DNA from 2 places in the Lysinibacillus sp. LK3 genome. Region 2 is predicted to be linked to the other one. Evidence: a T-box and tRNA genes for the amino acid it is inferred to sense, from the RefSeq annotation. Region 2 holds a T-box; the other holds one or more tRNA genes.
What was found. The T-box of region 2 lies ahead of cysS (cysteine--tRNA ligase). A T-box ahead of a tRNA ligase gene usually reads a tRNA of that ligase, here a tRNA-Cys.
Positions count from the first base shown of each region.

Region 1: it has a tRNA-Cys gene. The T-box ahead of cysS (cysteine--tRNA ligase) is inferred to sense a tRNA for this amino acid. The anticodon was not compared.

Region 1 is NZ_LDUJ01000009.1:58,510-74,803, forward strand. It holds gene VK91_RS06415 (LD-carboxypeptidase) at 1-432, opposite strand, end outside; gene VK91_RS06420 (DMT family transporter) at 554-1,453, shown strand; gene nagB (glucosamine-6-phosphate deaminase) at 1,474-2,187, opposite strand; gene VK91_RS06430 (arylamine N-acetyltransferase) at 2,374-3,120, shown strand; gene VK91_RS06435 (S-layer homology domain-containing protein) at 3,159-4,244, opposite strand; gene VK91_RS06440 (VOC family protein) at 4,327-4,686, opposite strand; gene VK91_RS06445 (TetR/AcrR family transcriptional regulator) at 4,863-5,459, shown strand; gene VK91_RS06450 (SGNH/GDSL hydrolase family protein) at 5,460-6,161, shown strand; gene VK91_RS06455 (SDR family oxidoreductase) at 6,164-6,973, shown strand; gene VK91_RS06460 (ABC transporter ATP-binding protein) at 7,014-7,688, opposite strand; gene VK91_RS06465 (ABC transporter permease) at 7,691-8,722, opposite strand; gene VK91_RS06470 (GNAT family N-acetyltransferase) at 8,930-9,802, opposite strand; gene VK91_RS22250 (S-layer homology domain-containing protein) at 9,903-14,087, opposite strand; tRNA gene VK91_RS06480 (tRNA-Leu) at 14,728-14,808, opposite strand; tRNA gene VK91_RS06485 (tRNA-Cys) at 14,856-14,929, opposite strand; tRNA gene VK91_RS06490 (tRNA-Gly) at 14,938-15,012, opposite strand; tRNA gene VK91_RS06495 (tRNA-Gln) at 15,018-15,092, opposite strand; tRNA gene VK91_RS06500 (tRNA-His) at 15,097-15,172, opposite strand; tRNA gene VK91_RS06505 (tRNA-His) at 15,208-15,283, opposite strand; tRNA gene VK91_RS06510 (tRNA-Trp) at 15,296-15,369, opposite strand; tRNA gene VK91_RS06515 (tRNA-Tyr) at 15,383-15,466, opposite strand; tRNA gene VK91_RS06520 (tRNA-Thr) at 15,476-15,551, opposite strand; tRNA gene VK91_RS06525 (tRNA-Phe) at 15,565-15,637, opposite strand; tRNA gene VK91_RS06530 (tRNA-Asp) at 15,653-15,728, opposite strand; tRNA gene VK91_RS06535 (tRNA-Met) at 15,732-15,806, opposite strand; tRNA gene VK91_RS06540 (tRNA-Val) at 15,833-15,908, opposite strand; tRNA gene VK91_RS06545 (tRNA-Glu) at 15,924-15,998, opposite strand; tRNA gene VK91_RS06550 (tRNA-Ser) at 16,023-16,114, opposite strand; tRNA gene VK91_RS06555 (tRNA-Asn) at 16,120-16,196, opposite strand; rRNA gene rrf (5S ribosomal RNA) at 16,213-16,294, opposite strand, start outside.
Region 2 is NZ_LDUJ01000034.1:59,222-75,515, reverse strand. It holds gene secE (preprotein translocase subunit SecE) at 1-68, opposite strand, end outside; gene rpmG (50S ribosomal protein L33) at 117-263, opposite strand; gene sigH (RNA polymerase sporulation sigma factor SigH) at 341-988, opposite strand; gene VK91_RS20630 (NYN domain-containing protein) at 1,057-1,569, opposite strand; gene rlmB (23S rRNA (guanosine(2251)-2'-O)-methyltransferase RlmB) at 1,572-2,324, opposite strand; gene VK91_RS20620 (Mini-ribonuclease 3) at 2,324-2,764, opposite strand; gene cysS (cysteine--tRNA ligase) at 2,749-4,149, opposite strand; T-box leader at 4,211-4,429, opposite strand; gene gltX (glutamate--tRNA ligase) at 4,480-5,940, opposite strand; gene ispF (2-C-methyl-D-erythritol 2,4-cyclodiphosphate synthase) at 6,031-6,507, opposite strand; gene epsC (serine O-acetyltransferase EpsC) at 6,649-7,590, opposite strand; gene ispD (2-C-methyl-D-erythritol 4-phosphate cytidylyltransferase) at 7,905-8,600, opposite strand; gene VK91_RS20590 (PIN/TRAM domain-containing protein) at 8,612-9,697, opposite strand; gene radA (DNA repair protein RadA) at 9,980-11,356, opposite strand; gene VK91_RS20580 (ATP-dependent Clp protease ATP-binding subunit) at 11,448-13,892, opposite strand; gene VK91_RS20575 (protein arginine kinase) at 13,882-14,991, opposite strand; gene VK91_RS20570 (UvrB/UvrC motif-containing protein) at 14,988-15,530, opposite strand; gene VK91_RS20565 (CtsR family transcriptional regulator) at 15,544-16,014, opposite strand; gene VK91_RS20560 (DUF4870 domain-containing protein) at 16,282-16,294, opposite strand, start outside.

The DNA of each region.
Region 1 (16,294 bases), on a different contig from region 2:
TTTTGATAAATCATCCATCTTATTAGCTGACATCAGCATTGGCCCATGAAATGTCACCATATTGGCATACTCATTAATCGCACAATGTAAATATGTAACATCAGAAAAGCCCCAGAAAATCTTAGGATTTTCTTCTATTAAAGCATAATCAATTTTATCAGCAATTCTGGCAGAGCCATAGCCTCCCTTTACACAAAAGATTGCTTTCACTTCTGGGTTTTTTACCATCTCATGAAAATCAGCTAGTCTGATTTCATCACTTCCTGCCAAATATTCATGTTTTGCATGAATCGTATCACCCAGAATATAGCGAAGACCCAATTCGTCCAAAAAAGCTACTGCTTCTCCTAGTTTTTCAGGCTCTACAAGACTTGAAAGTGCAACAACACCGACTAAATCTCCCTTTTGTAAACATGGTACGGTACTTTTCACAGTTATTCCTCCTCTTGTTGTCCTTATTTTAGCATAGCAAAACTTCAGAGGCATTGATTATTGCTATACTGACTGCCTATAATTAACTTTACTATTCAATTAATAAAGGGGTTAAAGCATCTTGAAAATTCCACCATATATATTATTAGTACTCGCAACTCTTTTATGGGGTGGTAATTTTGTTATTGGACGTGCCGTTAGTGAAGATATTCCTCCCCTAACACTTGCCTTTTTACGCTGGTGCGTCGCATTTATTATCTTTTTTCCCATTGCATTTCACCAATTAAAACGTGAATGGCGGTTACTGAAAAGACATTGGTTTATTGTCATCATTCTTTCATTAACAGGTGTTACAGCATTTAACACACTTGTTTACATTGGATTACATTACACAACGTCCATTAATGCATCTTTAATGAACTCTTCTACGCCCATAATGATTTACATACTTTCCTTTATTTTTTTGAAGGAAAAACTATCAAAATATCAGTTAATAGGGACCGTTCTATCACTGAGTGGAGTTGCCTTTATTATAATGGGTGGCTCTTTTACAAGGATTGTCGATTTTACTTTCAACAAAGGGGATTTAATTGTAATCGCAGCAGTATTATGTTGGAGCATATATTCATTACTCATTAAACAATATGCAACTCGCTTACCAGGGCAGTCTACCTTTCTAGTGACGATTGGACTTGGGGCTATGATGCTATTTCCTTTTTCTCTCTATGAAACACTGTCTAGTGCAACAGCAATTCATTGGGAATGGTCAACCTTTGCTGCTATTTTATATGTTGGTATTTTTGCCTCTATCATTGCTTTTCTCTGCTGGAACAGTGGTGTTATACAGTTGGGAGCGAACAAAGCAAGTATTTATTTAAATTTCATTCCTGTTTTTGCCTCCATTTTTGCTGTTCTTTTTCTTGATGAGAAATTGCATTCATTTCAGCTTATAGGTGGACTAGCCGTTGTAGCAGGGGTTATTTTATCAGGAAAAATAAATAAGCAAAGACTTCAATCCTAAGAAGTCTTTGCTTATTTTTGCTAATTCGTACCACCATAAATTACTGTAACATTAGGATGGTTTAATAATTGGCTTGCTGGGAACTCTTCTGTAATATGACCACTTTTCAATTTCTCAATCGCCGCGAGTTTTTTTTCACCAAAGGCAATGAGGATGATTTCCTTTGCCTTCATTATGGAGTGAATGCCCATTGTAATGGCATGTGTTGGTACTTCAGACGGATCATCAAAATAAATAGCATTTTCTGTTCTTGTTGACTCTGTTAGCTCCACAATATTCGTCTTGGCATCAAACGATGTGCCTGGTTCATTAAAAGCAATATGTCCATTTACACCGATACCTAGAAGCTGTAAATCAATGCCTCCTGCTTCTTCAATGCGCTTATCATATGCAGCACATTCTTCAGCTAAATTGGCTGCCTGTCCATTTGGCAAATGGACATTTTTCGGCTGTATATCCACAAAATTAAATAAATTCTCATGCATAAATGTAAAGTAACTTGCTGGACTTGATTGCTCAATGCCAACATACTCATCCAAGTTAAAAGTTTGTACTTCCTTAAAAGATAAATGGCCAGCTTGGTGTCGTGCCACTAATTCTTTATACATGCCTACAGGTGATCCACCAGTTGCTAAACCTAAAACACTATCAGGTTTCTCTTGTATTTGTTTTGAGAAAATAGTAGCTGCCACTTCACTCATTTCCTCATATGTATTCACTTCTATCCATTTCATTCTTTATACGATACCTACCTTACCATTAATATTATTAACTAATATGTAAAATATTTCACTTTATAGTAGCTAATATATTAATCTTACTAGTTATTTAGCTATTTTTCTATCATTTCCTACTTCAGTTTATGCGTGTAATCTAAGACTATTTCGGTTATGTTATTAATAAGGAAGTGAGGCGATTTTATGAATTTACAAATTCAGCACTATTTACAGTATATTCAATTTCAAGGAACGTTAGAGCCATCTATTCAACTACTTGGACAACTACAAACTAAACATCTATTAACCATTCCCTATGAAAATTTAGATGTTGCCTTGAATCGTGGTATCTCCTTCGCTATTCCTGATATATTTAAGAAAATAATTATTGATAAACGTGGTGGCAATTGTTTTGAATTAAATATCTTATTCAGCTGGCTTCTACGAGAGCTTGGCTTTTCTGTCACCAATCGTTATGCCCAGTTTTGGCGCAACGTAGCGGAAAATACCCCTCCAGAGGAAATTCCTATGCATCAATTATTACTAGTAAATATGAGTGGACAATACTATATCTCGGATGTAGGTGTCGGTGCATTAGCACCCTGTAAACCAGTGCCACTGATTGCTGGCTATCAACACCGTGAAGGTAAAGAGTTATATAAAATAGATTATGATGAAGCGAATGGTTGGATGCTGTTGGAACAAGCTAAACATAGTTGGCGTTTGCTTTATAGTTTTCACAACGATGCCAATGATGCAAAATTTGCACCACGACTTTCCAAGCAAAAAAATAAAATTGCTATGATTCGAACCATTGGTGGCCGTCATACCATGATGAACAACGAATTTAGAATTTATGAAGGACAATCCTTAACTACTTATACAACAAACACTGAGAAGGAATGGCTGCAAGCTCTACAGCGTTTTTTTCATATCTCTATACAACAATAAGGAAAGCAAGTCCATCGGTGGCTTGCTTTCCTTTCACATTATTCCATTGTCCTATTGAGCAATTCAAACACAACTATGTCATTGTGTAGCTCTTTAACTAAACCTATATCATCTACAAAGTAATAAGTTTTCACTACATCACTAAATTCCGACCTTTTCTCGACTATAACCACGCCCGTAAATTGCACATCACCAGCTTGTACCGTACCATCAGTAGATTTTACAGTTACTCGTTCCCCTGCTGAAACCCCTGGATCATCTTCATGTAAAACAACGCCTATTCTAAGTGGGAGTTCTATATATAAATCATAATGTGTGTTAGCTTCACTAGCAATGGCTTGTCCGTATGCACGATCATGACCATATAAAAGCTCATCAGAGATAGTTTGTCCTGTACTTACATTTTTGACTGTCCATACATCATTTTTACCGTCGTGTTGCTGATATTGATAGTTTAAAGTATAACGCTTATTGTCACTTAAAGAATAATAGGCATACGTATATTCAAATGCGGGGTCCCTTAGCAAGTTAGGTTTAGAAAGAGTCATTGCTCTCGCTAAAAACGCTGAGAAATGGGCGCGTGTAACAGGGTCATTAGGTTTAAACGAACCATTCTCATAGCCCCTTACTAAATGATTATGGGCCAGTGTTAAAATTTCTTTATAACCTGGTGTCTGCTTACTCACATCTGTAAAATAATAAGGATCTGAACCTTTTAATTGAAAGGCCCTATTTAGCACAATCGCCATTTCCCCCCTAGTAAGCGGTGCATCTGGATGAAATTTATGGGCATTATCAAATATACCTTTATTTTGCACAGCCGCAATTTCTTTATAAAATTTATGAGTAGTTGTGACATCTTGATAGTTTGGATTTTGCACATGGATCGTGTTTAATCCTAAAGCACGTGTTAGCATTACAGCTACCTGTGCTTTCGTAATAAAATCATTCGGCTTGAACAAGTTATTCGAATACCCTTTCGCAATATCCTGTTCTACTAAATAATGAATTTCCGTCGTTAATGTATCATCCGTTAGATCGATAAAGCTGGCTGCCTGCACTTCCTTCGGTAATATACCAATCGTTATCAGGATCAAACATACTAGCTTCAATATGTTCTTCACATTATCCCTCCTCCTTCGATTCTATACCCATAAAGACGTACCCATATGCTTAAAATGAAAAAAGCCTCTATTAAAAGAGACTTTATTCGTTATTTTTATATTGAATTAATCCAATTCCTATTCCAGTCGGATCGACCAAATAAGCTAGATAGAAATCATCAAACGCCATTTTGTCACGCAAAATAGTAGCACCATTGTGTTTTGCCTGTGCAATGACTTCGTCAATTGCCTCCACTTCAATTTGAATTCTTGTACCATGCGGAAAATCGCTTGGTCCTTTACCAATGCCACCATTAATTCCAGCTTTGTCTTCATTCCCAGTCATAACTGCCCAATAATCCCACTTTGGAGCTGCCACCTCCCAGCCAAACACTTTACTATAAAAAGCTGCCGCTTTCTCCGGTTCCTGACTATTTAATTCAAAGCCAATCACTTTTCCCATACATATACCCCCTCATTTTTAGCATAACAAATAATTCAACAATAAATTGGAATTCCCTTCCTGCAAACTTTAGAAATTTGACAATATTCCAAATAAAAATTTATGTATTTAATTAGTTAGAAAATTATGTATAATTAAATTAGAACGACTGTTCAAATCATTAAAGGAGTACAACATTGAGTAAAAGACGCTATGACAGTGACAAGGCAAAGATTGAGATTATCAAACATGCCATCCAATTATTTTCTCAACATGGCTATAATCAGACATCTGTTGGTGATATTTCGAAAGCCTCTGGTTATAGTAAAGGACATATTTATTATCATTTCGAAAATAAAGAAAAGTTATTTGTGCTTTTGGCGCAGCAATCGATGAAAAATTGGCATGACAAATGGTTGCAACAAGAATCTTCATACACCACATCAACAGATAAATTGTATGGTATGGCCATGCATGTCCTCTATGAGTATCAAACACCCTTACTAAAGTCAGGTCAGGAACTGGCATCTAATCCCAAATCAAGTCCTGATTCTATACAACAGTTATTCAATTTAGCTATTACGCCAATGAATGCTTATCGAGCAATTCTTCAAGAGGGCATCGACCAAAACGAATTTGTTCATGGCAATGTAGATACATGGACCGTCTTACTTGGCACATGGCTAGGTGGATTATGTCAGCTGACCAATACTCAAAATTTAAAATCATTAGAACCACTCTTTCAACAGGCAATAACGATTTTCTTAAAAGAAATTAAAAAAGGTGGGGTTTAAATGAAAGTAGGTTTAATAGGTGATAGCTTAACAGAAGGTCATCCAGGCGTTTCATTTTATGATCTCTTGAAACATCAATATCCCCATATTTCATTCGATAATCTTGGAAATCCAGGCGAGACGATTAAAAGTTTATTTACTCGCTTGGAAAAAATGCCGCTCCAATCTTCCTATGATCTCCTTATTCTTTGGATAGGCGTCAATGACGTCTATTCAAAATTATTAAAGGTGCAAGCACAGCCTGTGGCGAAGGATCACTTTGAATTCGAAGAGTACTGCCTTAAGGTATTAGAGAAAGCACATGACGCTTCCAAAAATGTTGTATTAGTATCTCCAGCATTAGTAGGAGAAGATCTTCAAAATCCCTCTAACAAAGAAATAACACAATTAACGTCTGTTATGGAGTCTATTTCAATGAAATCTGGCAATGTTTATTTTGTAAATATGCAAAATCTCTTTAAAGATCATTTAGAACATTTGGAGTGCTCAGGCTTTATTAATACGAATGTAATAAGAGTCCTACTGGATGTTTTATTTTACAAAAGTCCTTTACGTATCGATAAATTATCTCAAAAAAGAGGGCTACATGTAACTTTAGATGGTGTTCATTTGAATAGTAAAGGTGCTGATTTAGTGGCACAGCAATATAGCTCTATCATTGAACTTTATAAAGTCGAAGGAGACAAAATCGGGAGGTCCTAAAGATGAGAAAGATTGCTGTTGTTACTGGCGGTGTTTCAGGGATAGGAAAGGCTATTTGCCAAGAATTAATTGCTCGACATATATTTGTCATTATTGCTGATATTCAAGATCATGAGGGTCGTGTGTTAGAAGCAGAGTTAAATAAGGATATCGCCCATGTAAAATTTGTACATTTAAATGTAACCGATTACAAAAATGTAACTTCTGTCATTCATGATGTATTTGAAGAATTTCACCGTATAGATTATCTGTTTAATAATGCTGGTATCGCTATGTATGGGGAGATGGGTGAAATGACTATTGAGGATTGGAAGGAAATTATGGCCATTAATTTATGGGGTGTCATTTATGGGACTCAAATAGGCTACCCACTTATGAAAAAACAAGGTTTTGGTCATATCGTCAATACCTCCTCTGCTGCAGGGTTAGGACCTTCTCCTTTTTCTACTGCATACGCTACTACCAAACATGCTGTTATAGGACTAACAACCTCTCTACACTATGAGGCTGAGGAATTCGGGATTAAGGTGAGTACTTTATGTCCAACGTTTGTGGATACACCAATTTTCGATAATGCAAAGGCGATTCATATGGATAAATCAATTATCACCAAACAATTAAAACAGCAAAAAATGATCTCACCTCAGCGAATTGCAAAAATGGCTATAGAGGGTGTTCATCAAAATAAGCCTATCATTTGTCCAATGCCAATGCGCAAAACACTGGATGTTGTTTTTACTATTTTTCCTTTTTTACACAAAGCGTTAATGAGAATGGTTTGTAAAGTGAGTCGTAATGCACGTTTAACCTAATGTTTCACAAGGCTCCCTACTAATGGGAGCCTTGCTTATTTTATAATACGACACCATCGCTCATTTTAATAATACGATCTGTATATGCCAACATTTCTTCGTCATGCGTCACTAATAATGTTGTTATATTTAAAGTTTTTGTTAATGTTCTTAATAACAACATAATCTCTTTAGAGCGCTGTGAATCTAAACTAGCCGTTGGTTCATCAGCAAACAATACTTTCGGTTGATGAATAATAGCACGTGCAATTGCTACACGTTGCTTCTCTCCCCCTGACAAGGAGGAGGGATAGGCAGTTTTACGATGTTCCATTCCAACTAACTCCAATAGCCGATTGACTTCATATTTCTGTTCATTCTTTTTTAATGGAGATTCAGCTACATCTAGCATTAATAGCAATTGTTCCTCCACTGTCAAAAATGGAACAAGGTGAGCAAATTGAAAAACAAAACCGAATTTACTTGCACGTAATTTTCGTACCTGGTCGGTTTTCATCGTCGTAAGATTCTGCTCTTCAAATAACACTTGCCCATCTGTTGCGGGTTGTAGTCCTGCAGCGATCGTTAATAATGTACTTTTCCCAGAGCCAGAAGCACCTACCAATGCTGTAATCTCTCCTTCATTTAAAGAAAGATTGATGCCCTTTAAGATCTCTTCCTCGACTTCACCATTCTTAAACGTTTTTCGTACTTCATCAATTGTAAATAACGTCATGATTAAGCCTCCCCTTGCTGTATTGCTTGTAACGGTTCAATTTTTTTAATTTGCATTCCTGACAAGGTCGCACCAATAAAGCCTATGAGGAGGAATACAACGGATAACTGTGTTGTAGTGCCTATTGTTAAAGTGAATGGCATCCCCTTAGGAGCAACTATATTAAATAGCTGGCTAAGACTGACAGATACCACAAGTGAAAAGATTGTAATAATAGCCATCTGTGTCCAGATCATTTTAAATAGCTTACTTGTTTTTAATCCAATCGCTTTTAAAATGCCATACAAGCCAATTTTTTGCACATTCATCATATAGAAGAAAATAGCAAACAACATCCCACTAATGACAACTAAGAACCATATAATCATATTTAAAGATAATTGTTCCGCATTATAACTAGGGATAGTATTGAGAAACTCTTTATTGCTATATGCTTGCAATCCCTTAATATCATTTGGCTCACTATTTGGGACAAAAATTAATTGTTTATCAGCTACCCGATACATCTCCTGATAAGCCTCTTCACTAATATAAGCAACGGGAGCATGGCTATATTTTTTTTGCTCTACAAAACCTTTTACAATGAACTTTCCACTGTATTGATTATTCGTTAATATATCTCCAACCTGTATTCCTTTATCTTGTAGTGAGCTATCCAAAAGCACCTCGTCTTGATGCACATTGCTAAAAAGTGTAGATTCCGTTGATGTCACAAAGGCTACACTTTGTTGTTTATCATCCTGATCATTTAAAAAGCCCATCTGGATCGAAAAAGCTACTGCCTCTTTTTCTTTACTTATGACTTTCTGTTGCAGGTCGCTATCGATTCTTGAAAGATTAAACGTGCCATCCGCATCCTCAGCCATATAAAATTGACCCTTCGGTAAATCCTTAATTAAAGCTGCATTATCCTGTGACAGACCATTTGCTAAACCCGAGATAATAAACGTTAAAAAACTAACTAGGAAGATAATGGAGCCCAAGATTAAAAACCGTACTTTATTCTTCTTCATTTCTTTCCAGGCAAGATTCATCACTAACCCCTCCATTTCTTTGATTACTCCTAGCTTAAAATTGTTAAATGAACAGAGCATGAACTAATCGTAAAAATTTAGAGATTATATAAAAAGCCGCTCTATAAAGACATTTTTATCCCATAGAGTGGCTTCTTTTTTGAATCTTATTTATCTTTACTTGCTAAAATCCCTCGCCTTGAATGAATTGATATTTTTGATTTCTAATCACGGTCTTAATATTTTATACGAACTGTGAATTTCAATTGTAGTATGAATATAGGATCTAAAATAACTCTTAAAGAATTTCAATACCTTTTCATCTTCATTTCTTACATCAAAACAAGCATACGGTATATTTAGTTGAATTTGATTTTTAATAACCTCGCCCAGTAAAGGTCTTAAAATATAATGATTTCTTCTATCTTCTTTAATAAAGAGGGAAGTAATAAATAAATGTTCATTATTCACATTTGTACTTAATATCCACCCGATGATTTCCTCTTTGTAGTAAACCCAAAAACTCGTTTGTGGACTAGCTTCACCAAATTGAAAATCCTCTAAGGGTGATAAATGCTTAGGATACCAATCAACATTGCGTAACGACTCCAGTTCCGCTTCATGAATTTGATTCAACGCTTTAACAGAGATGTCTTCTGGAAATGTGTTTTTTTCGATCCATTTTTCTTTGCTCATATCTTTCACATTAATCATAAAGTGAGTTTTGTCTAAAATTGGTGGAGTCCACGATTGCTTTCTTAATGTGTATTTTACATTCGGACTAGTTTCAGGAAAAACATTTGTATATAAAACATTTGCGCCTTTTGATTTTAGTTCTTTTTCGGCAAATTTTAGTAGTTTTTCTTCTATGTTTTTATTTTTAAACTTATCTCTAACATTTACTGAGTAGACGACGCCCATTCTGTCTAACTCTTTGTATTCCGCCAATATTGCTCCGAGAACTTCACTATTTTTATCAACTGAAACGCCTAGGACAAACGAGTCATTGTTTAGGTCATTAAATAAAAAGTCACCTTTAATATTTTTAAAATGCAGTAATACTTCATTAACTTGGGTTTCATTTATTCTTTGGATTAGCATGATTTTTACCTTCTTAATGAAAATAGTCTATTATTTGAGGTTTAGTAAAAAAGGGAAATGGATCACCTCGATAAGTGATCCATTCCAACTAAGGATTTACTTAAGGTCCCTCATTTCCAGTACCTTTAACACTTTTTATATAAGACGCTGGCTTTTCTGCGGTGGCTTTTATACGAATATGAATATATTGCGAAGTATTAGCTGGAATCTCAATATAAGTAACACCAGTTTTAGTTGTAGCAGTTGACCATTCTGCTGCATTATCTGCTGCATTTGGGTTGCTATCTACAAAATACTCATATGTCTCTTGAGTTTGTAAATTTGATAATTTGGTATACCCAGCAACACCAACCGCTACTGTAGGTTCAGGTGCAGCAGCAGGTTTGATATCATTTAACTCGATTTGCGCTAAATCTTGCACATCATTTGCTGGTTGCCCTCCTGCTGAAGCTATACGAATATGCACAAATTGACCCGCATTTATCGAAATATTATCAATTTCTGTTGTTCCTGATAGGGGTATTAATGTTGCGCCTGCCCAGTCTGTGCTAATAGATGTCGTAGCATTACTATCTATTATATATTCATACGTAACACCATCTGTTAATCCTGTCAGTTTCATTGTTCCTGCATTCGTTCCTTGTGCTTTCATTGCATTAGGTGCAGTAATTGGATTTACAATTGTTAATGGTATATTCGTTATATTTATTGTTTTTGCATCAGAATAGACTGTTTCATTCACAAATTCTTTTTGAGGCTTCGCTTTATTCAAAGCAGCGTCTTTTAAAGAAATATCGTTACCATTTGCACTCATCGTGATGGTTGTATTTTGTTCAATTTTTGATACGGTTGTTGCACCTAACGTGACAGTTACGGTATTTCCTAAAAGTTCAAAGGTATCATCATTAGCAAAAGCAAACGTAGAATTTGTTTGATTACTTAAAGTAAAATCATTCGCTAAATCAATTAGATTAGCCAAACCAAGATTTACATCCTCTGAGAAGATAATCGTTAACTGATCCCCTACATCTACACCGTTAGAACCCTTATCTATGAAGCCTGAACTAATAATAACTGGTGCAGCCTGATCAACTGCTGTCACATGAATCCCAGCTATATTCACTCCATTGATATCTATGATAGATTCATTTGGATTTTGAATAACCTCTGGTGTGAAGTGAGTACCAATCATTGGTTCCACTCTAATTGTAATATATTTGTTTTCACCTTGTGTATATAATGGATTAGGATTACCATTGCTAAGCAGTGGCGTTCTTCCATTTTTGTCTGTTACTTTTATAGATTCTACAGTAAAGCCAGGGACTGTAAATGAATCCTTAGTTACTGTCGTTGGATCAATATTTGCTGAAAATTTTAGGCGAATGGTTTCCATTTTTCCATCTTGTGAGCTGACCCCATCTTTACCATCTATCGTAACCGTTTCTAGCAATGGGTTATTTACTATTGTATTAGCAACTACTTGTCCAATCTTTTTCGCGAGTTTACCTGCTGACGTTCTTTCTACTACAACAACTACCTTACCAGCAGCTGATGAAATTTTACCATCAGGCGGAAGTGTTTCCCAAGAAGATACATCAGCATTTAATGATGGCTTTCCAGCGTCTGCTGCATTCGCATCATCAAAAACTTTAAAAGCAAACTCATTACCTAAATCTACAGGTTCACCAACTGTAATATTTATTTTATCGTTACTGAATGGATCGTCCACTGCCGTAACAGCTAATGGGCTTAAAGATCCGATGCTAACTCGTGTTCTTAAACTCTCTGCATATTGAGTACCATTGTCTGTTACTTTTATAATTGCTACATCAATTTCAGACATCCCATTAGCAAAACCAGAGGAAATCGCAATTGATTTTTCACCATTTCCGTCAGGAAGTATACCCCATTCTAATTGATTGCCTGAAACATCGTATACAGAAATCATATAATCACCTATTGGGGAAGGTAGTTTAACTGTCACTTTGTCTGCCCCAGTAGCATTGTCAGTAACAGTAATATCACTAACTGCTGGCGCATTCGGGAAAGTCGTTGGTACTCCTTTTTCGACTCTTGTGCTTTCTGTTTTTCCGTTTTCTGTAACTGTTACATAGACTTTATCAAGTCCTAGAGGAAATCCTCCTAGAATCTCTACTAGACTAAGTGCAGTTGACGTTGTTACTGAAAAGCTTCCAAGGATATTTCCATTTGTACTTGCATCATACACTTTAATTAATGAGCCTACTGGTAATGAAGGTAAAGCAATCATATCCTTGCCTGCTGTCGCGTAATTAACCAATTGTATGTGTGAAGGAGCTTGTGATTGATTTGAACTTTGAACATATACCGTCGTTGAAAAACTTGCTGGTATGTTCCCACTTGCTGCATACCGTACTTCATAGTTTCCTGCACCTAAGCCAATAATTTCTGTTGCTAATAAAGGTACATTCGTCCAACTTGTGTCTGTAACTAGTTTATATTGATATTTCTTACTTGCATTTAAACCTGTAATCTTACCATCATTTCCTACTAAAGTTGGAGACACCCCTTGTAAACCCTTTGGTGCTGATGGTGCTATGGGAACTGTTGTATCAATAGACCCGCTACCTGAGTTATCAGATGACGTATCGGATAAATCTGGGTTTTTTGTTCCAGCAATTCGTTCGACATTGCCTTTTACAGAATTATAATTTTGAATTATATCAGCAGGTTTTGAACCTGTTGGAATAACAAGGTTGCCAATTTTGGTTTCTGTTCCTATTGTAACTTTTGTTTCTCTATTAAGTGTTTCAAGATTACTTACTCGACCGATTGTTTGCAGATTTACATTTGCACTTGTCATAAGAGATAGATTAACAATGTCACTTTTACCAGATAATTTAACCTCACCTGTAGTTGTTACTTGTAAAGAAGTTACATTTGAGTTAATGACAACGTCAGTAGCTCCCTGGACAATCAATACTTTAGGAAGCACCACTGAACTTCCAGCAGTTAATATTGCATTGCTATTAACAACAATCTCTCCTACTGTAGATGCTCCAGATGTTTTCGATAGGAAAATAACATCAGCATTTTTATCGACACCCACATCACCCAATTGAAATTCACTGAAAACTACTCTTCCTCTTACTTTAGTTTCATTCGCAGCTATAGGTAAGTTATTCATAGATGCAACCTTTGCTCCAAAAGATTTATATGCATTAGTTTGATTTGCTAGTTGCAAAGTATCATCAATCGTCGTTTTACCTTCCACTTTCAAGAATTCAGAGTAGAAAGAATTCTCAACGCCTTTACCAACATGTAAATCGCCTTTAATGGTGATATTCTTCATTGTGATGTAATCGCTATTTACAATGACAGTAGAATCGATAGTTGCACCTTTTCCATCAAAGACAGCATGATTTACATAGGGGTTATTAGTATCAGTACTTGGTGTACCTTTTGCAGTTAATTCAATAGATTGTATTTGTTCAATTTTATTCTCTTTTATAGTTAGTTTTAAGTTGGCACCTTTTAATGTCGCTAGATTACTCGGATTAATCCATTTCTTTTGATCATCTGAAAGTGTGTATGTACCTTCAGAAGTCACCAGTGTCTCATCTGTAATATTGGAGATCGTCTCATTCACATGAACAGGAACAGGTGTTATTTTGTTTTCACTACGGTAAATGAATGCTGCTAGTTGTCCACGAGTCACACTTTTATTAGGCGAAAATGTTGTTGAGGTTGTTCCGGATGTGATTTCATTTTCAATCAATACCCCAACATAATTATTAAACCAATCATCTTGACTCACATCTGTAAAGTTTATTTTTTGTTGAGAATTTTCTGATTTTAAATCATAGGCTAATGAGATGATTTTTGCCATCTGTGCACGATTCACAGGATCATTCGGTCTGTATTCACCTTCAGATCCCACAATAATTCCTTTATCGGCTAATGCAGCAATATATTTATAGAAATTATGCTTTTCAGAGACATCTTTAAATCCTGGGTTCTTAATATTAGTTGTATCTAAATCTAATGCAAGTGCGATGATTTTTGCAGCATGGGCGCGAGTTAAAGGTTCGTTTGGACGGAAAGTACCATCTTCATAGCCACTTATAATATTACGTGCATGTAAACTATTTACTGCTTCATAAAAGTATGCATTTGACTGTACATCTTTGAATTTAGTTGCAGCTGCGTTAGCATTTGGTATCACTGTCACTAAACTACTTACCACAACAGATGCTGTAACTGTAGATGCTATTATCTTGTTAAAATTTTTATTCTTTTTTTTCATAATCTCACATTCTTTCCCTCATTATTGATGGTGACTTATTTACTAATAAATAGTAATTTGTGATATATCTTTTTGTATGTTTTTTTAAATTGGAATATCTCCCTTTCTTATTATAATTCCACAATGGTTTTTGGGTAGTTATTACCAAATATTTTAGATATATCCTTTTTTACTTTCCATTTTAGAGAAATTAGTCTACCTATCATACAAATGTGGTAAAAATATTTTATAATAAATAGTAAAATTAATATATATAAATTTTCAATTAATAGAACAAAAATTTTAGTTCAACTTCATGCATGACCCATACGTTGTGATTGATGTTTTCATGTTTCATTGATACAAAACATATCTTAATGCCACTTGTTTCTAAGAGAAGGAAGAAACTAAACTCTGTCTTGTCGTTTTCTGCTTTTAAGAGGCAAGTACACATTAATTTATCAGTTAACGTTACCATAATGAACGTAGATTATATTAAATAACTTTAGTTTGCTAATACAGCGCAAAATATAGCTGCTGTAAAGGCAAAAATATGACCCATTCAGTCCCCCGCTCCTTTATCTATGTTTATATACTTTCTATAATTTTTTACAACAAAAAAAGAACCCCTGATATATCAAGGATTCTTCGTTGTAATTGATACCGGTGGTCGGGGTCGAACCGACACTCCAAAGGAACACGATTTTGAGTCGTGCGCGTCTGCCAATTCCGCCACACCGGCATAATGGAGATAAAAAAAATCGGATAAACCGATTAACAGTTAAAATATGGAGGCGGCAACCGGATTTGAACCGGTGATAAGGGTGTTGCAGACCCGTGCCTTACCACTTGGCTATGCCGCCGTCATACATGGAGCGGAAGACGAGGTTCGAACTCGCGACCCCCACCTTGGCAAGGTGGTGTTCTACCACTGAACTACTTCCGCAAAAATGGCTGGGGTACTAGGATTCGAACCTAGGCATGACGGAATCAAAATCCGTTGCCTTACCGCTTGGCTATACCCCAACAATGGGGCGACTGATGGGAATCGAACCCACGAATGCCGGAACCACAATCCGGTGCGTTAACCACTTCGCCACAATCGCCATTGTATTATGATGTTTATTAATTTTATATTAGATGGGGCGACTGATGGGAATCGAACCCACGAATGCCGGAACCACAATCCGGTGCGTTAACCACTTCGCCACAATCGCCATAAAATTAATTGGCAGGGGCAGTAGGAATCGAACCCACACCAAAGGTTTTGGAGACCTCTATTCTACCGTTGAACTATGCCCCTAAAATAATAAAACTGGTGGAGGGGGACGGATTCGAACCGCCGAACCCTAAGGAGCGGATTTACAGTCCGCCGCGTTTAGCCACTTCGCTACCCCTCCGGGAAAATCTGGTGCCGGCTATAGGAATCGAACCCACGACCTACTGATTACAAGTCAGTTGCTCTACCTGCTGAGCTAAACCGGCAAAAAAAACAAGATGGGTCAGGACGGAATCGAACCGCCGACACTTAGAGCTTCAATCTAATGCTCTACCAACTGAGCTACTGACCCATATTTTAAAATAAATGGCGGTCCCGACCGGGATCGAACCGGCGATCTCCTGCGTGACAGGCAGGCATGTTAACCGCTACACCACGGGACCATTTGGTTGCGGGGGCTGGATTTGAACCAACGACCTTCGGGTTATGAGCCCGACGAGCTACCACTGCTCCACCCCGCGATAATACTATAATGTTGTAAAAATAATGGTGGAGGATGACGGGCTCGAACCGCCGACCCTCTGCTTGTAAGGCAGATGCTCTCCCAGCTGAGCTAATCCTCCATCTGGGTATTGAAATGGTGACCCCTACGGGATTCGAACCCGTGTTACCGCCGTGAAAGGGCGGTGTCTTAACCACTTGACCAAGGGGCCATCGTTTGGAACAAATCAAAGTGCTGGCGGAGAGTAAGGGATTTGAACCCTTGAGACAGTGTTAACCGCCTACACGATTTCCAATCGTGCTCCTTCGGCCACTCGGACAACTCTCCAAGAATGGCTCCGAAGGCAGGACTCGAACCTGCGACAACCTGATTAACAGTCAGGTGCTACTACCAACTGAGCTACTTCGGAATAATTTTAGTATATAGCCTAGCGACGTCCTACTCTCACAGGGGGAAGCCCCCAACTACCATCGGCGCTAAAGAGCTTAACTTCCGTGTTCGGTATGG
Region 2 (16,294 bases):
CTTTTCGGCCAGCTTGTTTTGCGCATTTCTGACATTACATCGCTGAAAAAGCTTTTGATCTTGCCCATTCTAGCTTAACCTCCGAATCAATCAAATCTGTCTATTTACATATCATTTTATAGCGTTTGTTTATGCATTGTATGTTCATTGCAATGCGAGCAAAATTTCTTTAATTCGAGACGTACAGTTGAACCTTCTTTAGCTGGGAACGTGTAATTTCTCGAACCACATTTCTCACAATTTAGCACGACTTTTTTTGCCATATAATCACCTTTTTCGGCACTTTGTCTTTTTAAGACTAACACCTATATTTGTCAATGTCAATAAAGGCCTAAATGGGCTAAGACATTTCCTCAAGGACTAAATGACGTTCTAATTTACGTTTTACCCGCTGCAATGCATTATCGATAGATTTCACATGACGATTTAATTTGGCAGAAATTTCATGATAAGACTGACCGTCTAGATATAAGGCTAAAACTTGTAGCTCTAATTCACTTAAAATCTCACTCATCTTTTCTTCTAAATATCCAAACTCTTCTCTATGAATCATCAATTCTTCTGGATCATCCATAATAGCACCCGTTAGTACATCCATAAGCGTTCGGTCTGACTCTTCGTCGAATATAGGCTTGTCCAAAGAGATATAGGAATTTAGAGGTATATGCTTTTGCCTAGTTGCTGTTTTAATAGCAGTGATAATCTGTCTTGTAATACATAACTCTGCAAAAGCTCTGAATGATGCAAGCTTATCTCCTTTAAAATCACGAATCGCTTTATATAAGCCTATCATGCCCTCTTGTACAATGTCTTCCTTATCTGCTCCGATTAAAAAATAGGATCTTGCCTTCGCTCTTACTAACAAACGGTATTTTGTAATTAAATAATCCAACGCATCTGTATTACCTTGATGCACCATTTCAATAAGCTCTTCATCATTGAATCGTTCAAAATCTTGTGTCACTTGTACAATGCTATTTTTAAACATGGTATCACCTCAGCCACAACAGATAATTAGAAACAGTATAACGGAATTGGAAAATATGCGTCAATCAATCATTTCAACCCTCGTCGCCATTTTTCAAAGGCGAGCGCAACATCTGGTTTTAATTCTATACGAGAAGGCGGCTTACTTTCTTGCTTCCGCTTCACATCATGAGTAATTTTATGTTGGATAATACTTGTATCAATTTCTAGCTCTCTAGCCGATTTCCTTAAGGCACCATTCCCAAATATAACACTTTGCTCTGCCATATCAGAAGTTGCTACATGAATTTGTACATTTCTAGCCTTTAATTCATGTGTCATTTTTTCAATACGTTCATCTGCTGTTTCATTTTTTCGTGTATAAATGACTTCTACATCATTTTCTATATAAGATTGCTCTACTCCTGGTACAAGATGGGCGTCAAAAACAATAATTACGCGCCAACCCATTGCTGCTTTATATTCAGCTATGAGTTCTATCAACCTTCTTCGCGCATCCTCAAAATTTGTATCACGCAATGGCCGCAGCTCTTTCCAAGATCCAATCATATTATAGCCATCAACAAGCAAAATGTTTTTCATTGTTATTCAATCGCTTCTTGACGTTTACGATACACTTCGTACATTAATAAAGCCGCTGCTACTGATGCGTTCAGTGATGTGACATGCCCAACCATCGGTAAGTGATATAAAAAATCGCATTTTTCTTTTAATAAACGCCCCATCCCTTTGCCCTCACTACCGATAATGATGGCTAATGGTAATGTTGCATCCATTTTTCGATAATCTGCAGATCCCTTTGCATCTGTCCCTGCAATCCATACACCGTGTTCTTTTAATTCATCTATAGTTTGAGCAAGATTGTTTACACGTACAACTGGAACGTGTTCAATCGCTCCTGTAGATGCCTTTGCCACTACTGCTGTTAGACTCACTGATCGGCGCTTAGGAATAATAATACCATGTGCTCCTATAGCATCAGCCGTTCTCATAATAGACCCTAGATTATGAGGATCCTCTAACTCATCTAAGATTAAGAAAAAAGGATCTTCCTGTTTATTAGCTGCGGCTGCAAATAAATCCTCTAGTTCAGCATACTTATAAGCGGCAACAGAAGCAACGATACCTTGATGATTAGCACTTGATAATTGATCAACTTTCTTTTTTGGGACAAATTGAACTATGACACCACGTTCACGGGCTAAATCTAGCAGTTCATTGACGCCAGATTTTTTTACTCCTTCTGCAATCCATACTTTATTCATATCGCGGCCTGAACGAAGTGCTTCTAACACTGGGTTTTTACCGGCAATAATTTCACCATTCTGTTCTGCCATTATTTAGACACTCCTTTTGATTCCTCGATTATTTGAATAGCATATGCAATGATTTCGTAGACGCGTTCTAGTTCATTTAATAAATATAAACTACCAAGCACCGCCTCAAAGCCTGAGCTATTACGATAGGTTTGGACATCCGTATTTTTTGGTACAGAGCCGGATTTGGCATTGCGTCCACGGCGGAACACAGCCAATTCCTCCTCTGTTAAATAATTTTCATCCATCATGCGATGAACGATCATCGATTGCGCTTTTGCTGAGACGTAGCGAGTTGCCTCTCGATGTAGTGTGTTTGGTTTAACACGACCAGAGCGTAGCAAATATTCTCGGACCTTTTGTTCCAATACGGCATCACCCATATAGGCTAACGCCAGCGCTTTTAATTGTTTAACATCTTCATTGCGAAGTTTATCCAACTTAATTACCCTCGTTTCCATCTAGTTCCTTGTCGTGTATCTTCTAAAATGATACCTTGGGCTTGCAAATGGTCACGGATCTCATCAGAGCGAGCAAAATCACGATTTTTACGTGCCTCGACGCGCTCTTGTAGTAATGCTTCAATTTCTTCGTCTAATAGTTCTTCTTCTTTTGCAAATTCAATACCTAAGACGTCGCCTAGTACTTCAAAGGTTTCAATAAAGGTTTCTAATACCTTCTTGCAAGTATTGGCTTCATTTAAGTAAATATTAGCAATACGAGCTACTTCAAATAATACAGAAATAGCGTTGGCTGTATTAAAATCATCATCCATTGCCTCTTCAAAATGCGCTTTCTGTTCCGCAATTTTGTTCAGCCATTCTTCTGAATGATCACCTAAGCTTACAGTAGTCGTAAGGCGATGCTTCACATTGTTGTATGCTGTACGAATGCGCTCTAAACCTGACGCAGCAGCTTCTACTAGGTCCTTCGCAAAGTTAATTGGATGACGATAATGGACAGATAGCATGAAGAAACGCAATATCTGCGGGTCAATTTGTTTACGGATATCATTCACAAGAATAAAATTCCCAAGAGATTTGGACATCTTTTCATTATCAATATTAATATACCCGTTATGCATCCAATAACGCGCAAATGTTTTATCATTGTGTGCCTCTGATTGAGCAATTTCATTTTCGTGGTGAGGGAAAGTTAAATCCTGCCCACCAGCATGAATATCAATAGTATCTCCTAAATGTTCACGAGCCATTACAGAACACTCAATATGCCACCCTGGACGGCCATCTCCCCATGGGCTTTCCCAGAATATCTCACCTGGCTTAGCAGCTTTCCATAAAGCAAAATCTAGCGCATCATCTTTTTTCTCGCCCGCTTCAATACGAGCACCGATTTTTAAATCGTCAACTGATTGGTGTGATAATTTACCATAGCCATCAAATTTACGAGTACGGTAATACACATCTCCTGCAGACTCATAAGCGTAGCCCTTTTCAATTAGCACTTGAATAAATTGAATGATATCGTCCATATGCTCTGTCACACGTGGATGAACATCTGCCTTTTTGCATCCCAGTGCTGTAACATCTTCAAAATAGGCTGCAATAAAACGCTCTGTTAATTCGTGTACTTCTTCACCAAGCTCATTTGCTGCTTTAATAATTTTATCGTCTACATCCGTAAAATTGGAAACAAACTTTACATCATAGCCTTTATACTGAAAATAACGACGTACTGTATCATAAACAATTACAGGACGTGAATTCCCAATATGGATATAGTTATAAACCGTAGGACCGCAGACATACATTTTTACCTTGCCCTCTTCTAGCGGTACAAAGGTTTCCTTTTGTCGTGTTAATGAGTTAAAAATTTGAATACCCATTGTATTTCACTCTCCTTTTCTGTTGAATAAAAAAAGCGCCTCTATCACTCCTAAAAGGAATGACAGAGACGCTCGATTTGCGTGGTTCCACTCTGATTGAAGACAAAAGGTCTTCCACTTTGGACATCCATTAACGGGGATGACTCGATAAAGCCTACTCTCGTTCAGCTTTATGCTCAAAGGTGCATTTCAGTTTTGCCTAGGCTCAGACCACTTTCAGCCGATGATGGTCCTCTCTTAAGAGCATGCGCCACTTACTTCTCCTTATCAACGCTTTTTCAATGTAAATACATTTTACAACGAAAGAATGAATTGTCAATAAATTTATCTTTATTGTGCAAATTTTTCTACACGGTCAATTGCTTTCTCTTTACCAATTAAACAAATGGCGTTCGGCAACTCTGGTCCATGTGTTTCACCTGTTGTCACAACACGGATTGGCATGAACAGATTTTTACCTTTATGACCAGTTGTCTTTTGTACAGCTTTAATCGCAGCTTTTACCGCATCTGGTGTAAACTCTTCTAGCTCTTCCAATTGTGCTTTAAATGCCGCCATTACTTCAGGTACTTGCTCTCCTGCTAAAACCTCTTTTGCTTCTTCATCATATTCAATATGGTCGTTAAAGAATAGGCTAGATAATTCGACAATTTCTGCACCAAAGCTCATTTGGTCATGATAAAGTGCGATTAAATCCGTCGCCCAAGCATGTTGCTCTGCAGTAAGCTCTTCAGGTAATAAGCCTGCTTTTTGTAGATGTGGTAAAGATAAAGCTACAACTTCTTCCAAAGACAACTTTTTAATATATTGATTATTCATCCATGTTAGCTTTTGTTTATCGAACATAGATGGTGATTTTGAAAGACGTTTTTCATCAAACATTTTGATAAATTCTTCTTTTGAGAAAATCTCTTCTTCTCCCTCTGGAGACCAACCAAGTAGCGCAAAGAAGTTAAACATCGCTTCAGGAAGATAACCTAAATCTTTATATTGCGTAACAAATTGAATAATCGATTCATCACGCTTAGATAGTTTTTTACGGTTTTCGTTAATAATTAATGTCATATGTCCAAAGCGTGGATATTCCCAACCAAATGCATCAAAAATCATCATTTGCTTTGGTGTATTCGATAAATGCTCCTCACCGCGGAAAACGTGAGAGATTTCCATAAAGTGATCATCTAAAACAACTGCATAGTTATATGTTGGAATACCATTTGCTTTTACAAGTACCCAATCACCAATATCTTTAGACTCAAAGGTAACTTGTCCACGAACTAAATCTTCAAATTCGTATGTTACATTTTCAGGTACACGCATACGGATTGTGTATGGCTCACCTGCCGCTTCTTTAGCAGCGATTTCATCTGCTGATAAGTGGCGACATGTACCATCATAAGTAGGAGCAGCTACACCTCTTGCTTTTTGTTCTTCACGAGATGCTTCAAGCTTTTCAGAAGAACAGAAACACTTGTAGGCTACACCTTGTTCTAATAGTTTTTCAGCGTGCTCTTTATAAATATCAAGACGTTCCATTTGACGATAAGGCGCATAAGGTCCACCAATATCAATGGACTCATCATATTCAATACCTAACCATTTTAGGTTATCTAGCTGAGATGCTTCTCCGCCCTCTACATTACGTTCAATATCCGTATCTTCAATACGTACAATGAATTTACCGTTATGATGTTTTGCATATAAATAATTGAATAATGCTGTACGCGCTCCACCGATATGTAAATAACCTGTTGGAGATGGCGCGTAACGAACGCGAACTTCTTTCGTCATAATTAAAAGCCTCCTAAATTTTCGATCAAAAATTGACTTTGTTCATTTTACCACTCTGTTACAGGAAATAAAAGCGGGGTTCATCCACATTTATTTCTTGATCAATAGAATTGTTGCCATTGTCGCAATACCTTCCTCGCGACCTGTAAAACCTAATCGTTCAGTTGTAGTTGCTTTAACATTTACCTGTGAAGGCTCTGCATGTAATAATTCAGCGATACGTTGTTGCATCTGTCCAATATAGGGGGCCATTTTAGGACGCTGTGCCATAATGGTACAATCGACATTACCTAGAGAATAACCCTTATCCTCAACGATCTTCCAAATGTACTCTAATAATTTTGCTGAGTCCGCGTCCTTAAATGCAGGGTCTGTATCTGGAAAATGACGGCCAATATCCCCTTCTCCAATTGCTCCTAGAGCCGCATCTGTGACAGTGTGTAAGAGAACATCCGCATCTGAATGTCCTACTAGTCCTTTTTCATGCGGAATGGTAATGCCACCAATAATTAATGGACGACCTTCTTCAAATGCATGTACGTCAAAACCTTGTCCAATTCGAAACATATTCATCTTCCTTTAATTAATATTTATCATTATCATATCAAAATTTGCCCTAGGTTGTTTGAAAAGCGCTTTAATAATTATCCTCCTATAGCAGTAATGGGCAGTTTAGAAAGCTACACTCTCTAGACTGCCCCACATTCTTTAAATATGATACTCTATATTTTTCATTTGACTGTTGCTAATATTCGGAGATGGCTGTGAATTATAAACACGTGAATAAGGGGGAACAGAGTGTGTTAGCCAAATATTACTTCCTAAAACGGAATCGTGCCCAATCGTCGTCTCGCCCCCTAAGATAGTAGCACCAGCATAAATGACAACATTGTCGGCAATATTCGGATGACGTTTAATGCCCTTAATTGGATTACCATTTTCATCCAATGGGAAGCTTAGTGCACCTAATGTTACACCTTGATAAATTTTTACATTCTTACCGATAGTACAAGTTTCACCGATAACGACACCTGTTCCGTGGTCAATAAAGAATGATTCTCCTATTGTAGCCCCTGGATGAATATCGATACCCGTTAATCGGTGCGCATATTCTGACATAATTCGAGGCACAATTTGTACACCCATTTCGTATAACTCATGTGCGATGCGGTGAATATAAACAGCTACAATAGATGGATAGCTTAGCAAAATTTCCTCTGTGGAAAGAGCTGCTGGGTCACCATTATATGCCGCTTGAATATCTGTTTGTAGCACTTGGCGAATGGCAGGAAATCGATTAATCAAATTCATAACAATTTTGTCTGCTTGTTCACGGCAATACTTCTCGCAATTGGCAGGATCACTATCCTCCATATTATAAAATAATACTTTTTCGATAATATCCCGCAAATCTAATGCTGTTTCACGCAGCTTATTACTGCAAACTACGTTCACCCTTGTTTCATCAATAGGTCTTGTCATATAAATGCCAGGAAACAGCACCTCATGGAAATTATCTATTATTTTTATAACCCGATCTCGTCCATCAAAGCCTATTGAGTTGTCAACGTCGATGTACTGTTTATTTATACTAGTTAATGAACCTGTAATTTCTGGAACCTTTTGATTCAACCAATCATTTAATGACACAATAAACACCCCTCACATCTTTTCATCTATTCTATTACCTTATTAATCATATATCCACTATTTCATTTTACACATAAAACAATCACATATGGATAAAATCCACTTTATTGGAGCATTCCAACTTTTTATTCTCTTCTACGCCTTCGTTTCTAATTCGACTAGCAGTTATGTCATTATTATCATACATATATGGATGAACAGATTACGAAGCAATAAGGCATTCTGACCATATAATTTTTCCCAAACAAAACAAATAAAAAAGACTATCCATCCTTAACAAACTACGAATGAATAGCCTCTATAAATAATATTTCTTAATGATTGAATGATCCACGCTTACGCAAGATTGCCTCACCAAATACTAAGTCTTCTTGTGTTGTCATTTTTACATTTTCATAACTACTTTCTACGATGTGTACCTGATGTCCGAGACGCTCCATTAGCATTGCCTCATCTGTCCCAAGAAAACCTACTTTTTCAGCTACGTCCTCCGCTTCCATAATTAATTCAAAACGGAATGCTTGTGGAGTTTGCACCATCCAAAGGCTTTCTCGATCAACCGTTTCCTCTATAATGCCATTCATTGATACTTTTTTCATCGTATCTTTCGCACGAACCCCTGCAATTGCTGCACCATGATGATGCGCGTTCTGTACAAGCTTTGCAATGATATCATGCGTAATAAACGGGCGTGCTGCGTCATGGACAAGCACAATATCTACCTGTTGCATCTCTTTCATGCAAGAATGAACCGAATGCTGTCGCTCAGCACCCCCATCAGGTAAACCCTTCACTTTGGTAATCCTATAGTCCTCTAGCATTTTTTGAATAAATCCACGCTCTTCTGGTTTTACAGCGAGCCAAATACCTGTGCAAGCGGGATCTTGTTGAAACACTTCTAGCGTGTGTACCAGAATAGGTTTCTCTAAAAGCTTTAAAAATAATTTATTTTGCCCTGCACCCATACGCTTCCCACTTCCGGCAGCAGGTAGAACCACTTCATATTGCATTTCCCCACATCCTAATCGTCCTTCGGCTTAGCAAATATCATACGACCTGCTGATGTTTGCAGCACACTAGTAACTGTAACTGTAATTGCCTGTCCGATATAACTACGACCACCTTCAACCACAATCATCGTACCATCATCTAAATAGGCAACTCCTTGGTTATGCTCTTTGCCATCCTTTATAACCACAACCTGCATATCTTCACCTGGTATAACTACAGGTTTCACTGCATTCGCTAAATCATTGATATTTAACACTTTTACATGATGGAGCTCACAGACTTTATTCAGGTTAAAATCATTGGTAACGATGCATGTATCATTGCCCATTTTTTTTGCAAGACGGACAAGCTTTAAATCTACCTCTTGTACATCTTCAAAATCCTCGTCCGTAATTTCAACTTTTGTCTTACGCTCATCTTGTAATTTTTTTAAAATATCTAAACCACGCCGACCTCTTGTGCGCTTTAAGGTATCAGATGAATCAGCTATATGCTGAAGCTCTGTGAGCACAAATTGAGGTACAACTAATATACCCTCAATGAAGCCTGTTTCAGAAATATCAGCAATACGACCATCAATAATTACACTTGTATCTAGCAGTTTGTAGCTTCCACGAACCTCTTGAGCTTCAGCACCTTCAGCAGCTTTTTTCTTCGTATTGGTACTACGTAATGTAAAAAGCTGTATGAGCTCATCTCTTTTTCTAAAACCTAGACGGAACCCTAAATACCCTAATACAAATGACAGGATAATTGGAAGTACTTCCGAAATAACAGGGAATGGTACACTATCAATGGCAAAGCCTAAAAAGTAAGCGACAATCAACCCAATTATTAAACCAAACGTACCAAATAATAAATCTCCGATAGGAACCTTAAACAGAACTTCTTCCATCCAGCTAATGAGCCTTACAAAGTAATCGGAAAATGCAAAAGATAGTGTAAACAGTAAAAGTGCGCCTAGAGCTACTGATACATAAGGATTATCTAGCCAAGGATTAGATGATAAATGAAGCAATTCGTATAATGGCGGTAAGAAAACAAGGCCCAATGCTCCTCCAATCAGTAAAAACGCAATTTGAACAAATTTTTTCACAAGCTGTCACCTCCTAATTGTTAGTTAAGATTATACATAGTTTACGGTAGAAAATCTTTCATGAGCTCAGTCAAAATCTCATTATTTTTGATGTTGTGAAACAAGGATAAGATAGTTAGACAAAATTTTACAAACTTCTATTTTGTTCGTACTAGATGAAATCCTTTATTCATTCATCAGCTATTATTTAGGACGATTATTCTTTTATTTGAGTTTCCGATATTAGCATCAAAAATGAAGGAAAATGCATGTCAGAATAATATCCAACATGCACAACCTCCTTTATAACTCTCTAAAGCATGCATTTAGTGCATCTTTTATCGTTTCTACACCAACAATTTCAATTCCCTGCGGAAATTCCCAACCACCAATATTCGAAGAAGGAATGAAAGCTCTTTTAAATCCAAGCTTCGCCGCTTCAATGACTCGCTGTTCTATACGTGATACCCGACGGACCTCACCTGTCAGTCCGACCTCACCAATAAAGCAATCCGTTGCACGCACTGCCTGATCCTTAAAACTAGATACAATGCTTGTCAACACCGCTAAATCTATTGCTGGCTCATCCAGCTTGACACCACCAGCAACTTTAATATATGCATCCTGAGCTTGTAGCATGAGACCCATACGCTTTTCTAGTACAGCCATTAGCAATTGTACTCGGTTTTGATCTACACCTGTAGCCATACGTTTAGGATAGTTAAAGCTTGTAGGTGTAACTAAGGATTGAATTTCAACAAGGATTGGCCTTGTCCCCTCCATTGAGGCTACAATAGTTGACCCTGCCGCACCTTGTGAACGCTCCTGTAAAAATAACTCAGAAGGGTTTAGAACTTCCTTTAACCCACCTTGAAGCATTTCAAATATAGCAATTTCATTTGTAGATCCGAAGCGGTTTTTTTGGCTTCGTAAAATACGATGATTATGATGTCTCTCCCCTTCAAAGTACAGTACAGTATCCACCATATGCTCTAAAATACGTGGCCCTGCAATTTGTCCCTCTTTTGTGACATGCCCTACTAGAAAAATAGCAATGCCTTTTGTTTTAGCGATTCGCATCAGCTCAGCTGTACATTCACGAACCTGTGAGACACTACCTGGGGCGCTTGTTACTTCTGGATGAAAAACCGTTTGTATGGAATCGACAATGACAAATTTAGGTTGTACTTCATCAATGGTTTGGTTTAAAAACTCTAGGTTTGTTTCGGAGTATATGTAAAGCTCTTGAGAAATCACTCCTAAACGCTCTGCTCGTAATTTCGTTTGACGAATGGATTCCTCTCCGGAAATATAAAGTACGCGATGCCCTTTATTCGAGAGTAATGCGGAAACCTGTAATAGTAATGTTGATTTCCCTATTCCAGGATCGCCCCCAATTAATACTAGAGAACCAGGTACAATGCCCCCGCCTAATACACGGTTGAGTTCGCCCATTTCTGTTGCTACGCGCGATTCTTCAGTAGCTTCCACTTGGATAATCGGGATTGCCTTTTGAGTAACTGTAGCAGAATGTTGAAATGCTCCACGTGGGCCTTTTGCAACCATTTCTACTTCTTCCACCATTTTATTCCATTCACCACACCCAGGGCATCTTCCCATCCATTTAGCAGATTCATAGCCACAGCCTGAACATACAAATTTCGTTTTTTTCTTTGCCAAATTGCTTTCACCTCGAATATTTGTTCTTATCCTTAATTGTACAGAAAAAAAGACAGCTTGGCACTTAAAGCCTTACTGTCTTTTCTTGAAATTATTTAGAGATGGAAACTCCCTCTTTTTTCTTTACAACAAACTCATCGTTTACGTAATCAATGACAACCTGATTACCCTTTTCTACATTACCCTTTAGTAATTCTTCTGATAATCGATCCTCTACTTGTTTTTGTAATGCACGACGTAGTGGACGAGCACCATATTGAGGGTCATAGCCTTCTTCAGCAATTTTTTCAAGTGCTGCATCAGTCAGCTCTAACGAAATGTCTTGCTCTTGCAAGCGTTTTGTTAAAGCATTGCCCATCATCGCAATGATTTCTTTTAAGTGCTCTTTTTCTAATGCGTGGAAGACAATCATTTCATCGATACGGTTTAAGAATTCTGGACGGAATGCTTTTTTCAATTCTTCTAACATCGTACCCTTCATGTCTTTATGCTTAGACTCTGCACCACCTACATTGAAACCAAGGTTCTTTTGGTATTTTAATGCATCTGCACCAACGTTTGACGTCATAATGACCACTGTATTGCGGAAGTCTACTACACGTCCCTTAGAGTCTGTTAAACGACCATCTTCAAGCACTTGCAATAGAATATTGAATACATCAGGGTGTGCCTTTTCAATTTCATCTAATAAAACGACTGAATATGGCTTACGGCGAACTTTCTCTGTCAGTTGGCCACCATCATCGAAGCCTACATAGCCCGGAGGTGAACCTACTAAACGAGAAGTCGAATGTTTCTCCATGTACTCGGACATGTCAACACGAATCATCGCATCCTCATCGCCAAACATTACCTCAGCAAGTGCTCTTGCAAGCTCTGTTTTACCAACGCCTGTAGGTCCTAAGAAGATAAATGAGCCAATTGGTCGTTTTGGATCTTTTAAGCCAGCTCTTGCACGACGTATTGCACGAGAAATCGCTTCTACTGCTTCTCCTTGCCCTACTACACGTTTGTGTAACTCTTCTTCAAGCTGTAATAACTTCGAAGATTCTTCAGAAGCAATTTTAGCTACTGGGATTCCTGTCCACATTGATACAACTGCTGCTACATCATCCACAGTCACTTTAGATTCGGCTTTACCTTGCTCTTCTTTCCAATTTTTTCGAGTAGCTTCAATTTCATCCTTCAGCTTTTGCTCTGTATCTCTTAGCGCTGCTGCCTTTTCAAATTCTTGACCTGATACGGCTGCATTTTTTTCAGAACGAACATTTTCAAGCTTATCCTCAAGCGCCTTTAAGTTTGGTGGTACTGCGAATGAGCGTAAGCGTACTTTAGAACCTGCTTCATCGATTAAGTCAATCGCTTTATCTGGTAAGAATCGATCAGAAATATATCTATCACTCATTTTTGCCGCTGCTTCAATGGCTTCATCTGTAATTTTCACACGGTGATGCGCTTCATAACGATCGCGTAAGCCTTGAATAATTAGAATAGCCTCTTCCACTGTCGGCTCATCCACTTGGATTGGTTGGAAACGACGCTCTAAGGCCGCATCCTTTTCAATGTACTTGCGGTACTCATCAAGTGTTGTGGCACCAATACATTGAAGCTCCCCACGTGCTAAAGATGGTTTTAAGATATTTGATGCATCAATCGCACCTTCAGCACCACCCGCACCAATTAATGTATGCAATTCGTCAATAAATAAAATGATGTTGCCTGCTTGGCGAATTTCATCCATCACTTTTTTCAAACGATCTTCAAATTCTCCACGATATTTTGTACCTGCAACAACTGTCCCCATATCTAGTGTCATTACACGTTTGTCACGAAGGATTTCTGGCACTTCGTTATTAATAATTTGCTGTGCCAATCCTTCAGCAATCGCTGTTTTACCAACACCTGGCTCACCAATCAATACAGGGTTATTTTTCGTACGACGCGATAAAACTTCAATAACTCGTGTAATTTCCTTGCTTCGGCCAATAACAGGGTCTAAAGTACCTTCACGTGCAATTTGTGTTAAATCACGTGCTAGACTATCTAATGTTGGTGTATTGGCAGCTTGAGCTGCTTGTTGGCCAGATTGTGCATTATCATTATTACCTAATAGCAATAATACTTGCTGGCGAGCTTTATTTAAACCGACTCCCGCATTGTTTAAAACGCGAGCTGCCACGCCCTCACCCTCACGTATAAGCGCCAATAATAGATGCTCTGTACCGATATAGGAGTGACCTAGTTTACGTGACTCATCAACAGATAATTCAATTACTTTTTTAGCTCTTGGTGTATAATGTACGATTGGACCGACATCTTCTTTGCCCTTACCAACTAATTCTTCAATGCCAGCTTCAATCATTTGAGGACTAATATCAATGGCTTCTAACGCTTTCGCAGCAATACCGCCGCCTTCACGTATAAGCCCTAATAGAATATGCTCTGTACCGATAGATTCGTGCTTCCAACGAATAGCCTCTTCCTGAGCAAGCTGTAATACTTTTTGCGCGCGTTGTGTAAAACGATTAAACATCATATAAATCCTCTCCTTTTTCCCCATTTATAGGCTTATTCGCATGTTCTTGAGATAATGTCTCACGAAGCATCTCCGCTCGTACACGATCCCGCTCAGCAGGTGGTAATGCCTCACCTGCATAGTGCTGTAAAAAACCTGGTTGCATACTAACAACACATTCATTTAAGGTCGTTGTTTGTATACCATCAATCAATTGTAAATCTACTCCTAAACGAACATTAGATAGGCAAGTAGCAGCTTCCTCACTTGTTAAAATTCTTGCATGTGTAAGGGTACCTAAAGCTCGATATACGCGATCTTCTAGCGCAAGCTCTGCCTTTTCCATTAATTTACCTCTTGCATGCCGCTCTTTTTGAATAATCTTTTCAGCGACACTTTGTATATCTGCTAAAATATCTTCCTCTGTCTTCCCAAGTGTAATTTGGTTAGACACTTGATAAACATTCCCTAAATTTTCGCTTCCTTCACCATATATACCTCTTACAGTCATTCCTAAGCGTGTCATGGCATTTATAATTTGATTCATTTGCCCAGTTAATGTAAGAGCGGGTAAATGCATCATGACGGATGCTCGTAGACCCGTACCAATATTCGTTGGACAGCTTGTTAAATAACCAAAAGTATCTCGAAAAGCATACGGTAATACTTTCTCTAGGATACGATCAATCTTATTTGCTTGTTCATAAGCACTTTGAAGTTGAAAACTTGCTGTCATACATTGAATGCGTAAATGATCCTCTTCATTCACCATAATGCTAACGGATTCGTCTTCAGAGAGTAGTATAGAGCCCACTTGCTCTTTTTTAGCCAGTTGCGGGCTAATCAAATGCTTTTCTACAAGAATTTGACGCTGTAAAGGGGTTAAATCCTTTATAGCAAAATAAGCATAATCATTTTGAAGAGTTGGGCTATCGCTGACAGCATGTGTAACGGCCTGTTCCACTTGCAGTGCCTCATTTTCTGAAAACGCTAATGGAAAACGATAGCCATCTAAATTTCGTGCAAGGCGGATCCGTGTACTAATGACGATATCTGAGTAATCATCTTTGATATGCATCCAAGTTGGTGTCGCACGCTCTAAAAATGATTCAATCATCATGTCACATCACCACCTTCAAATTGTAGATGCTTCTCTAGCTCTTTAACTTCATCACGTAGCTTCGCCGCTTCTTCAAACTGTTCCTCATCTACGGCGGATTTCATACGCTTGCGGATATCTTCTATTTGCTTTTTAATAACATACACATTACTGCGAGCACCAGGCATTTTTCCAATGTGTTGTGGACCTGCCTGAATACGATTAAAAAGCTTTGGCAAATGATCTCCAAATGTGTCATAACAGCTTGGGCACCCGAATTTTCCTTCTTTTAAAAATTGCTTATACGAAAATCCACATTGTGGGCATGTTTGCTGTTGTGGTTGTACCTGTTGTTTTTCCCCCACCTTTTGCCATGTAGGAGAGCCAAACCAGTTAGACAATAACTGTTGAATAGATACTGGCTCTTGTTTAAACTCTGCATGAAATGGATGGAATTGTGAGGCGCAGACGTCACAATAATGATGCTCTACTTTTTGCCCACTTTGAACTTGTGTTACTGTAACTGTCGCATTACGTTGTTTACAATGTTCGCATATCATTTCCATCACCTCACTATTTTTGTTGTTCATATTTTATTGTTGTCAGCATTGCTCGCAATATTTTTGATCGAATGACATCTCTTAATGGGAGATGCAAGTCGATCGTGGAGCGATCAATTGCTGCTAACATTAATTTCGCTTCTCGCTTGGAAATTACCTGCTCATCAATGAGTCGATAAACCAAATCTTCTGCCATTGTTTGTGATGCCCCACCTTCAATTTGCCTGAGAACATCGTCGATTAAATCAATCTGTGAATTCGCGCGGACACGTAAAATTCGAATGTATCCACCACCACCACGTTTGCTCTCAACAAGGTAACCCCGCTCGGCAGTAAATCTTGTATTAATAACATAATTTATTTGTGATGGTACACATTGAAATTTATCAGCGATTTCACTACGTTTAATTTCAATATGCCCTTCTCCACCTAATTCAAGTACTTGCTTTAAGTAACCCTCTATGATGTCTGATATATTACGCATTTTAGGAATACACCTCGCTTGCTTCACTGACTTTGACTATCTTTGACTTTCTTTGAGTATATTATACAAAACGCTTGAAAAAAATTGCAATGATTTCGCCCATAGAAAAGTGGAAAGTCTTGAAAAAGGCTTTTTAAGAGCCGAAAAGAGCCCTTTTTCGATCATTTGTTTACGGTTTAATAATTTCCTTATACACCTAATGTACCCTTATTCGTCATAGAAAAAACGCAAGCATATGCAACTAGCATATACTTGCGTCTATGAAAATTATACCCAGCGA